One region of the Stappia quadratibracata genome, then DNA from elsewhere that is predicted to be linked to it. Evidence: predicted binding sites of a transcription regulator. Region 1 holds the regulator's gene; the other holds the start of a gene.
What was found. The regulator LexA, encoded in region 1, represses DNA repair genes until DNA is damaged. The targets are predictions, from matches to a motif close to TGTTCNNNNTGTGTTCNG.

Region 2: H7H34_RS15470 (ATP-dependent helicase) is a predicted target of LexA. The motif match lies at 1,546-1,563, and genes of this name have one in related genera.

Annotation. Positions count from the first base shown of each region.
Region 1 is NZ_JACMIA010000001.1:2,468,662-2,473,529, forward strand. Features, by position in the region: gene H7H34_RS10850 (molybdopterin molybdotransferase MoeA) at 1-1,179, shown strand, start outside; gene lexA (transcriptional repressor LexA) at 1,354-2,070, shown strand; gene H7H34_RS10860 (ComEC/Rec2 family competence protein) at 2,105-4,585, opposite strand; gene gltX (glutamate--tRNA ligase) at 4,798-4,868, shown strand, end outside.
Region 2 is NZ_JACMIA010000001.1:3,445,526-3,450,393, reverse strand. Features, by position in the region: gene H7H34_RS15475 (methyl-accepting chemotaxis protein) at 1-1,454, shown strand, start outside; gene H7H34_RS15470 (ATP-dependent helicase) at 1,632-4,112, shown strand; gene H7H34_RS15465 (50S ribosomal protein L11 methyltransferase) at 4,208-4,868, shown strand, end outside.

The sequences.
Region 1 (4,868 bases):
CTTCTCGGCGACGTCGAGCCGCTCGGCTCCGAGACCGTGCCGCTCGCACTGGCCAATGGCCGCGTGCTGGCTGCCGACCTTGCCGCGACCCGCACCCAGCCGCCCTTCGCCGCCTCCGCCATGGACGGCTATGCCGTGCGCGCGGCCGATATCGCCACCGTTCCGGCCGTGCTCAAGCTGATCGGCGAAGCCCCCGCGGGCCGCGCCTTCTCCGGCACCATCGGAGCGGGCGAGACCGTGCGCATCTTCACCGGCGCACCGCTTCCCGAAGGCAGCGACACGATCCTGATCCAGGAAAACGCCGAGCGCGACGGCGAGCGCGTCACCGCGCTGGAAAGCGCACCGCTCGGCCGTTTCGTGCGCCCCGCCGGGCTTGATTTCAAGGTTGGCGAAACGCTGCTGAGCGCCGGTACGCGGCTCGACTATCGCCGCCTTGCGCTGGCGGCCGCCATGAACCATCCCGTGCTTGAGCTGCGCCGCCGACCGAAGGTGGCGATCCTGGCGACGGGCGACGAACTGGTCGAACCGGGGGAGCAGCCGGGGCCCGACCAGATCATCGCCTCCAACCATGCGGGCATTGCCGCCCTGGTCGAGGATTGCGGCGGCGAGCCGCTGCAGCTCGGCATCGCCTCCGACCGGCGCGAGCATATCGCGGAGAAGATCGCCGAGGCGCGAGCCGTCGGAGCCGACATCCTCGTCACGCTTGGCGGGGCCTCCGTCGGCGACCACGATCTGGTGCAGGAAGTGCTTGCCGCCTCAGGCATGGAACTCGGCTTCTGGCGCATCGCCATGCGGCCGGGCAAGCCGCTGATGGCCGGCCGCATCGAGGGCATGCGCGTGCTCGGCCTGCCGGGCAATCCGGTCTCAAGCCTCGTCTGCGGCGTTCTCTTCCTGCGTCCGCTGATCGACGCCCTGCTCGGCCGCCCGCCGCGCCGGCGCGATGCCGAACTGCTGCCGCTGACCGCCGATATCGGCGGCAATGACCAGCGCGAGGACTATCTGCGGGCGCGCATCCTGCGCCAGGACGACGGCACGGAGCGTGTCGCCCCGTTCGAGCGGCAGGACTCCTCCATGCTGGCAACGCTCACCCGCGCCGATGCGCTGGTGGTGCGCCCGCCCCATGCGCCCCCCCTGCCCGCCGGCACGCCGGTGCCGGTCCTGCGCCTGCCGCAGGGCTGAGCCGACCCCGCGCCCTACCGCTTCCCGTTTCGTTCCCTATGGGCATTGTGGAACAAGGCAGGAACGGTTAGACTATGTTCATGATTTGTACATAGCCTGAGTCGCAGGCAGCGATCGGCAGCAGCCGGCCGATATCGGCCAGGCCTTGCGTGCCAGAGCGGGGGACCCAAGCGCATGTTGACGCGCAAGCAGCACGAATTGCTCCTGTTCATCCACGAACGGCTGAAGGAAACCGGTGTTCCTCCCTCGTTCGACGAGATGAAGGACGCGCTCGATCTGCGGTCCAAGTCCGGCATCCACCGGCTGATCACCGCGCTGGAAGAGCGCGGGTTCATTCGCCGCCTGCCGAACCGCGCCCGGGCGCTGGAGATCGTCAAGCTGCCGGAATCGGTTGCGCTCGGCCTTGCCTCGCAGCGCGGCCAGGGCTTCTCGCCCTCCGTCATCGAAGGATCTCTCGGCAAGACGCCGCCGGTGGAAACAGCCCCAGCCCCACCGCCCGCGGCCAATGACAGCGTCGAGATCCCGGTCATGGGCCGCATTGCCGCCGGCGTACCGATCGAGGCGATCCAGTCCCACAGCCACACCATCGCCATGCCGGCCGACCTGCTCGGCAACGGCGAGCACTACGCGCTGGAAGTGCGCGGCGATTCCATGATCGAGGCCGGCATTCTCGACGGCGACACCGTGGTGATCCGCCGTTCCGACAGCGCCGACAGCGGCGACATCGTCGTCGCCCTGATCGACGACGAGGAAGCGACGTTGAAGCGCCTGCGCAAGAAGGGCGCGTCCGTTGCGCTGGAGGCCGCAAACCCGGCCTACGAAACCCGCATCTTCGGTCCGGGACGCGTGCGCATCCAGGGCAAGCTCGTCTCGCTGTTCCGTCGCTATTGAGGCCGCGCGCCGGACGGGGCTCCTGGCAGGCGGGTCATTTCGGCGTCCAGGGTCGGCGACGCCCGTAGCTGGGGACCACGGCAACAGCGAGAGCATCGCCTGTGCCTGATGGCGACTGCCAAGCCGATGACGCTTGCGCGAGCGCTGATCGAGATGCGGCCGAGGCGGCCGGCGCACTGAAATAGAGCGCAACGGCGCCGTCGCGGGCAAGCCGCGCCCCGTCGAACACCTGCCTTGCCCGGCAATCGGGCGGGGCAATCAGCGCCGAGACGATGATGTCGGCCTTGCGGCAATCCTCTTCGAAGGCGGCGCTGTCGCGCACCAGCGAGACCAGCAGCGCAGGCGGGCCTTGCCCCGCTGCAAAGGGCCCCGGCCCCGGTCCTGCCACCGGTCCCGGCGGTGCATTTGCGGAGGCACCGTGCCGGGCACCCGCCCCCGGCGGACCATGCGCGCGCACTAGACAGGCCAGCTTGTCGCAGCGAAGGTCGCCGGCCGCGATCCGCCGGTTCCCGTGGTGCTGCACACTGATGCCTTCCGCCCGCAACCAGACCTCCGGCAGGAACCCGCTCGGGCGCGATGAAACGCGCAAGGCCCCGGCCGCATCGCGCACGGCAATGGTCGTGCCGGTGGCCGAGATCAGCATGTCCGGCTGCCGATGCAGGGCATAAAGCAGGACGGAGGCGGCAAGCGGCAGCAGGGCGACTGGGCGATATCCCCGCGGCGCAAGGCAGGCGACAAGCCCTGCCGCCACCACCAGTAGCGTGCCGCCAAGCGAGGGCGCGCCGATCACCCCGTCCTCCGGCGTCAGGTTGCTGACCCAGGTCGCCATCGCCACCACGAGATCGATGCCAGCGCCCATCGCCGCGAGCGGCAAGGCCTCCAGCCCGAAGGGCAGCAGGGCCAGCGCCAGCACCGCGAACGGCATGACCACGAGTGTCACCACCGGCATTGCCAGCAGGTTGCCGAGCGTACCGAGCGGCGAGATTCGGTGGAAGTGATAGGCGCCGATGGCCCCCGTCGCCAGGCCCGCGATCAGCGAGGTCAGGAGAAGCCCCCAGAACCAGCCCGCAGCGCCCGATGTCGCGGCCTGCAGCAGCCCCCCACGACCCGGCGGCGCCATCGGCCCCTGGCGCTCGCGCGCGGCGCGCCGCCGGGTTATTTCCTCATAGGCGGCGATCAGGGCGATCACGGCGGCGAAGGACATCTGGAAACCGGGATCGAGCAACGCCTCCGGCAGCATCGCAAGGATCAGCAGGACGGCAATCGCGACATTGCGCAGCGTCAGGGCCCGCCGCGAGAAGATGCGCCCCGAAAACACCAGAACGATCATCAGGAAGGCGCGCTGCGTTGCGATGGAGGCACCGGAAATGCCGAGATAGAAGACGGCGGCCGACATCGCCGCAACGGCGGCCCAGGCATCGATCCGCCGCTCATGCACCAGATGCGGGAACAGCGCCAGAAGCGCCCGCACGACGAAGAACACCGAGCCGGCGAACAGCGCCATATGCAGGCCGGAAATCGCCAGGATATGCGCAAGGCCGGCGGTCCTCAGCGCCTCCGTCACCTGCTCTGGGATCAGAGAGCGGTCGCCGGTGATCAGCGCAATGGCAAGCGCGGCGGCCGTCGTCTCGCCGAGCGCGGCGATGATCCGCGCGGCAATCGCCTGACGCAGACTGGCGATCCCGGCTTTCAGCCGTAGCGACAGCGGTGCGGGACCGAGATCAATGCGGCTCGGCGCGCCGAAGGCAAAACCGGTGGCGCCGATGCCGTCGAAGAAGGCACGAAAGGCGAAGTCGTAGCCGCGGGGCATCACGGCAGCCGACGGCGGCATCAGCCTCGCGCGCAGCCGTACAGCCTCGCCGACAGAGATCCTCTCGCCTTCGGGGTCGCCGCGCAGCGACACGCGGACCCGATAAGGCATTGCTGACGCTGGCAGCCGCTCTATCCCCGCAACGCGCAGCAGCAACCGCGTGCCGCGGTCGGTGCGCTCGACCTCCTCCGCAAAGCCGGTCAGTGTCACGCTCCGCGCCCGATCGATCACCGGGGCGGCAACAAGTGCGGTGCGCAATGCCCCGGCGAAAAGTCCCGACAGCACCAGCGCCAGAGCCAGTAACACAAGGCCCCGCACGCCGCGGCGCGCCGCGAAAAACCAGCCGGCCCAGGCAAGAATGGCGGCAAGCGCCAGAACGGGGACCAACGGCTCGGACGGCAGGCGGAAATAGACAGCGATGCCGAAGGTGAAGGCGAGCGCGGCGAAGGCGAGCCCGCGCCCCTGCGCAAGGCTTTCGGCACAGGCAGCTGCGAACCTTGTCCCCGCCCCTTGCGTTTCGTGCCATCCTGCGCGGGCTCGCCGACGACGGGCAAGCAGATCGGCAAGCAGCAAGGGGGCGAGCGCAAGCCAGCGGCGTTCCCCACTGCCGCTGCCCGTTCGTCCCGGCGCCGCTGCCGGCACCGCCCTTGGCGCCGCATCCGGCAGCGCTCGCCTGTCGTCGTCGTCCTCGCCCGCCCGGGACACCTGGCCGCCCCTTCCCCTCGCCGGCGCGCGCGTGCCCCTCGCTCGGGCATTGGTGGCGCGGCGCCGCTGTGTTACACGGTCGCCGACCGTGCCAGGACCGAAGCGTTGCATTGCAACCCGGGTTCGCGCAAGACGCGAAACGGCACCGGATATTCCCGAAGGCACGCCGGACGCTCTGCGCCGGTGCCGCCACCGATCACGAGGCCTTTTGAATGAGCTCTCCCGTCGTCACGCGCTTTGCGCCCTCCCCGACCGGCTACCTGCATATCGGCGGCGCCCGCAC
Region 2 (4,868 bases), 980 kb from region 1:
ACGAGATCTCCCGCCAGATCCTGACCGCTGCCACAGAGGCCGCGGCCCAAAACCAGCGGGCTTTCCTCTGGGAGCTTGGGCTGATGGTCGCGCTGGTCGTCGTGATGGCGGTGATCTTCGTTGGCGTCTACCGCTCCATCGCGCCGCCGCTGGCGCAACTGGTCGGTGTCATGCGCCGGCTTGCGGCCAACGACACCAGCGTCGAGGTGACCAGCGTCGGCCGCCGCGACGAGATCGGCGCCATGGCCGGGGCGGTGGAGATCTTCCGCGAGAACGCCATCGAGCGCATCGAGCTGGAGCGGAACCTGCAGCAGGAGCGCCTGCGCGAGCGCGACCGGCAGTCGGCCATCGAGACGATGATCGCCGGCTTCCGCGGCAGCGTCTCGTCGACCCTGTCGACGGCAGGGGCCAAGGCCGGCGACATGCGCTCCTCGGCCGAGACGCTGGAGGAAGGGGCAAGCAGCGCCGCGACCGACGCATCAGCCGCAAGCCACGCCACGCAGACGGCGTCCGGCAATATCCAGGTGGTCGCCGCGGCCGCTGAGGAGCTTTCCGCCTCGATCAGCGAGATTGCCGATCAGACGGCCAAGGCGAGCGGCCTGATGGCTTCGGCCGCCGAGCGCGCCCAGCTGACCAATGCCGAAGTCGCCTCCCTGTCGCAGGCGGCCGAGCAGATCGGCTCGGTGGTCAACCTGATCCGGGACATCGCCGAGCAGACCAATCTGCTGGCGCTGAATGCCACGATCGAGGCCGCGCGCGCCGGCGAGGCGGGCAAGGGCTTTGCGGTCGTTGCCAGCGAAGTGAAGAGCCTTGCCGGCCAGACCGCCAAGGCGACGGAGGATATCGCCGCACAGGTGACGGGCATCCAGGCCTCGACCCGAGGCGCGGTGGGCTCCATCGGGGAGATCGCCAGCGTCATGACGAATATCCGCGAGCTGACCACAACCATCGCCGGTGCGGTGGAGCAGCAGCGCGCGGCGACGCAGGAGATCGCCAACTCGGTGATTGCCGCCTCGGACGGCACCGACACGGTGGCGGACAACGTCACCTCGGTGACCTCCGCGATCGAGCGTACCGCCCATTTCGCCGGAAATGTCAGCGCGGTCTCCTCGAGCCTTGCGGAAGTGACACAGCAACTCGCGGGCGAGGTGGAGACGTTCCTGGCGGATATCTCGGTCGATCTCGCCGCGCGGCGTGCGCAGGTGCAGGCGCAAATGCGCGAGGCCGTCATCGTCACCGCCATGGGGCGCCGCTACCGGGCGCGGGTCGAGGAGGCGGACGTGCATGAAGCCGCCGTTTCCGCATCGGCCCGGCTGGAGCTCGGGCAGGCCGTCATGCTGCAGCTTGCCGACGGGCAGGTGCTTGCGGCGGCCGTCTCTGCTGCCGGCGCCGGGCGCTACACGCTGCGCTTCGAACAGGCGGCCCCGGCACTGGTGTCGCTCGTCGCGGCCTGAGCGTTTTTCTGAATAACAAAGGCGTCAAAAGCCAAGAGGGAGGGGCGCGAGCGATTGCGCCCCTCCATTTGACGGGACAAGCTGCTATATATGGTCCAAAGAGAGAACAGAATCGCAAGGGCCACGGCCCGCGCGGTTTCAGATCCGTGACCCAGACCCGTCGAGACACTCTCCCGCATGGCCAATCATCCCGCCGATACCCGACAGTTCCACCAGGACCCGGAAAAGGGGCGGGCGGAGCATGAGGCGCGGGGCAGCGACCTGGAGCGGGCGAGCGGCGGCAGCGGCATTGCCGCGCGTGCCCGCGCGGCGCTGGGGCCGCGTCCGCCCGAACCCGGCTCCTATCTCGATGGCCTCAACCCGGAGCAGCGCGAGGCGGTCGAGACGCTGGACGGTCCGGTCCTGGTGCTGGCGGGTGCCGGCACCGGCAAGACCCGCGTCCTGACGACGCGTATCGGCCATATCCTGGCAACGCGCCGGGCCTTCCCGAGCCAGATCCTGGCGGTGACCTTCACCAACAAGGCCGCCCGCGAGATGAAGGAGCGGATCGAGCGTCTGATCGGCGAGAGCGCGGAAGGCATGCCGTGGCTCGGCACGTTCCACTCGATCTGCGTCAAGATCCTGCGCCGACACGCCGAACTGATCGGCCTGCAGTCCGGTTTCTCGATCCTCGATACGGACGACCAGATCCGCCTGATCAAGCAGATCATCCAGGCCGAGGGGCTGGACGACAAGCGCTGGACGGCGCGCGCCTTCGCCAGCCAGTTGGACGGATGGAAGAACCGCGGCCTGACGCCCGACCAGGTGCCGGAGGGCGAGGCGCGCTCCTTCGGCAACGGCAAGGGCCGGGCGCTCTACGAGCAGTACCAGGAGCGGCTGTCGATCCTCAATGCCGCCGATTTCGGCGACCTGCTGCTGCATGTGATCACGCTGTTCCGCAACAATCCGGACGTGCTGGCCGAGTACCAGAACCGCTTCCGCTTCATGCTGGTGGACGAGTATCAGGACACCAACATCGCGCAGTATCTGTTCCTGCGGCTGCTGGCGCAGGGCAACCGCAACATTTGCTGCGTCGGCGACGACGACCAGTCGATCTACGGCTGGCGCGGCGCCGAGGTCGACAACATTCTGCGCTTCGACCACGACTTTCCCGGCGCCAAGGTGATCCGGCTGGAGCGCAACTACCGCTCGACGAGCCATATCCTCGCCGCCGCCTCGCACCTGATCGCCCATAACGAGGGGCGCCTGGGCAAGACGCTGTTCACCGACGTCGTGGACCCGGAAGGCGAGGAAGTGCGCGTCAGCGTTGCCGCCGCCTGGGACTCCGAGGAAGAGGCCCGCGCCATCGGCGACGAGATCGAGGCGCTGCAGTCCAAGGGGCACAGCCTCGAGAGCATGGCGATCCTGGTGCGCGCGTCCTTCCAGATGCGCGAGTTCGAGGACCGGTTCGTCACGCTCGGCGTCAACTACCGGGTGGTCGGCGGCCCGCGCTTCTATGAGCGCATGGAGATCCGCGATGCGATGGCCTATTTCCGCTGCGTGGTGCAGCCGGCCGACGACCTCGCCTTCGAGCGGATCGTCAACACGCCCAAGCGCGGCCTCGGCGAGGCCAGCCTGAAGCTGGTTCATGCCTACGCGCGGGCGAACCGTATCCCGCTCATGCAGGCGGCCTCCGACCTGTGCCAGACCGAGGAACTGAAGCCCAAGGCGCGCACGACGCTGCGCATGCTGCTGGCCGATTTCGACCGCTGGCGCGACCTGGTGCCGGCCATGTCGCATACGGAGCTGGCCGAGATCATTCTCGACGAGAGCGGCTATACCGAGATGTGGCGCAACGACCGTTCGGCGGAGGCGCCGGGCCGGCTCGACAACCTGAAGGAACTCGTCCGCTCGATGGACGAGTTCGAATCGCTCGCCGGCTTCCTGGAGCACGTCGCGCTGGTCATGGACCGGGACGCGGACGGCAACAACGACGCGGTGTCGATCATGACGCTGCATTCGGCCAAGGGCCTTGAGTTCGACACGGTGTTCCTCCCCGGCTGGGAGGAGGGCCTCTTCCCGCATCAGCGCGCGCTCGACGAGAGCGGCCGCGCGGGGCTGGAGGAAGAGCGGCGGCTTGCCTATGTGGGCATCACCCGGGCGCGGCGGCGGGCGAAGATCTGGTTCGCCTCCAACCGGCGCATCCACGGCATGTGGCAGAGCTCCATCCCCTCGCGCTTTCTCGACGAGCTGCCGGCCGATCACGTCGACGTGGTCGAGCAGTCCAGCAATTACGGCGGCTATGGCGGCGGGGGCTACGGCGCCAGCCGCTTCGACACGCGCGATCCCTTCAAGGCGAATTATTCGACGCCGGGCTGGCAGCGGGCGCAGCGTTCGCAAGCGCAGGGCAGCACCAGTAGCGGCGGCTTTGGCGGGCGGATGGGATCGGGCGGCGGCCGGCAGTCAGGCGGGCAATCGGGCGGGCCGCGGATGATCGAGGGCGAGCTGGTCGCCAAGTCGGTATCCGACACGCCGTCGGCCTTCGACATGGGCGAGCGGGTGTTCCACCTCAAGTTCGGCTATGGCGAGGTCGTCGGCATCGAAGGCAACAAGCTGACGGTGCAATTCGATAAGGCAGGGCGCAAGAAGGTGCTCGACAGCTTCGTCGAACGGCACTGAACGGCGCGCGTTTCCCCATCCAGCGCGAATGCGATTGATGCCCCCTGCTTTCGGGCGCTATAGGGCGGGCGCTGTTTCCTGTCTCCGGAGAGATCATGTCCACCATCCGCGTCCGTATCACCGCCCCCGAGATCGAGGCGAAGCGCATCTATGAGCTGCTGTCGCGCGACTTCGAGGACGACGGCAATCCGGTGACCGTTTTCGAAGCGTCGGCGGATGGGCGGGAATGGACCGCCGAGATCCTGCTGTTCGACATGAGCGAGACGGAGGCGGCCGAACTCGTCAAGGACCGGCTGGGTGCGGACGCGTTTGCCGCGCCTGTCGAGGCGGTGGAACTGGAAGACATCAACTGGGTGGAAAAGAGCCTGGAAGGCCTGTCGCCGGTACAGGCGGGCCGTTTCTTCATCCATGGCTCGCATGACCGCGCAAAGCGCCCGCTCGCCGGCATTTCCATCGAGATCGAGGCGGCGCTAGCGTTCGGCACCGGTCATCACGGGACGACGGCGGGCTGCCTGATCGAGATCGACCGGCTGCTGACCCGCCGCTCCTATGCGCGGATGCTGGACCTGGGCACCGGCACAGGCGTTCTGGCCATCGCCATGGCGCGGCTGTCCCGACAGCCGGTGCTGGCAACCGACATCGATCCGGTGGCAACCATCACGGCGCGCGCCAACGCGATCCACAATCTTGCCGGCAACCTGGTGCGCACGGCGACGGCAGCGGGCGTCGACAGCCGGATCTTCGCGGAAGCCGGCC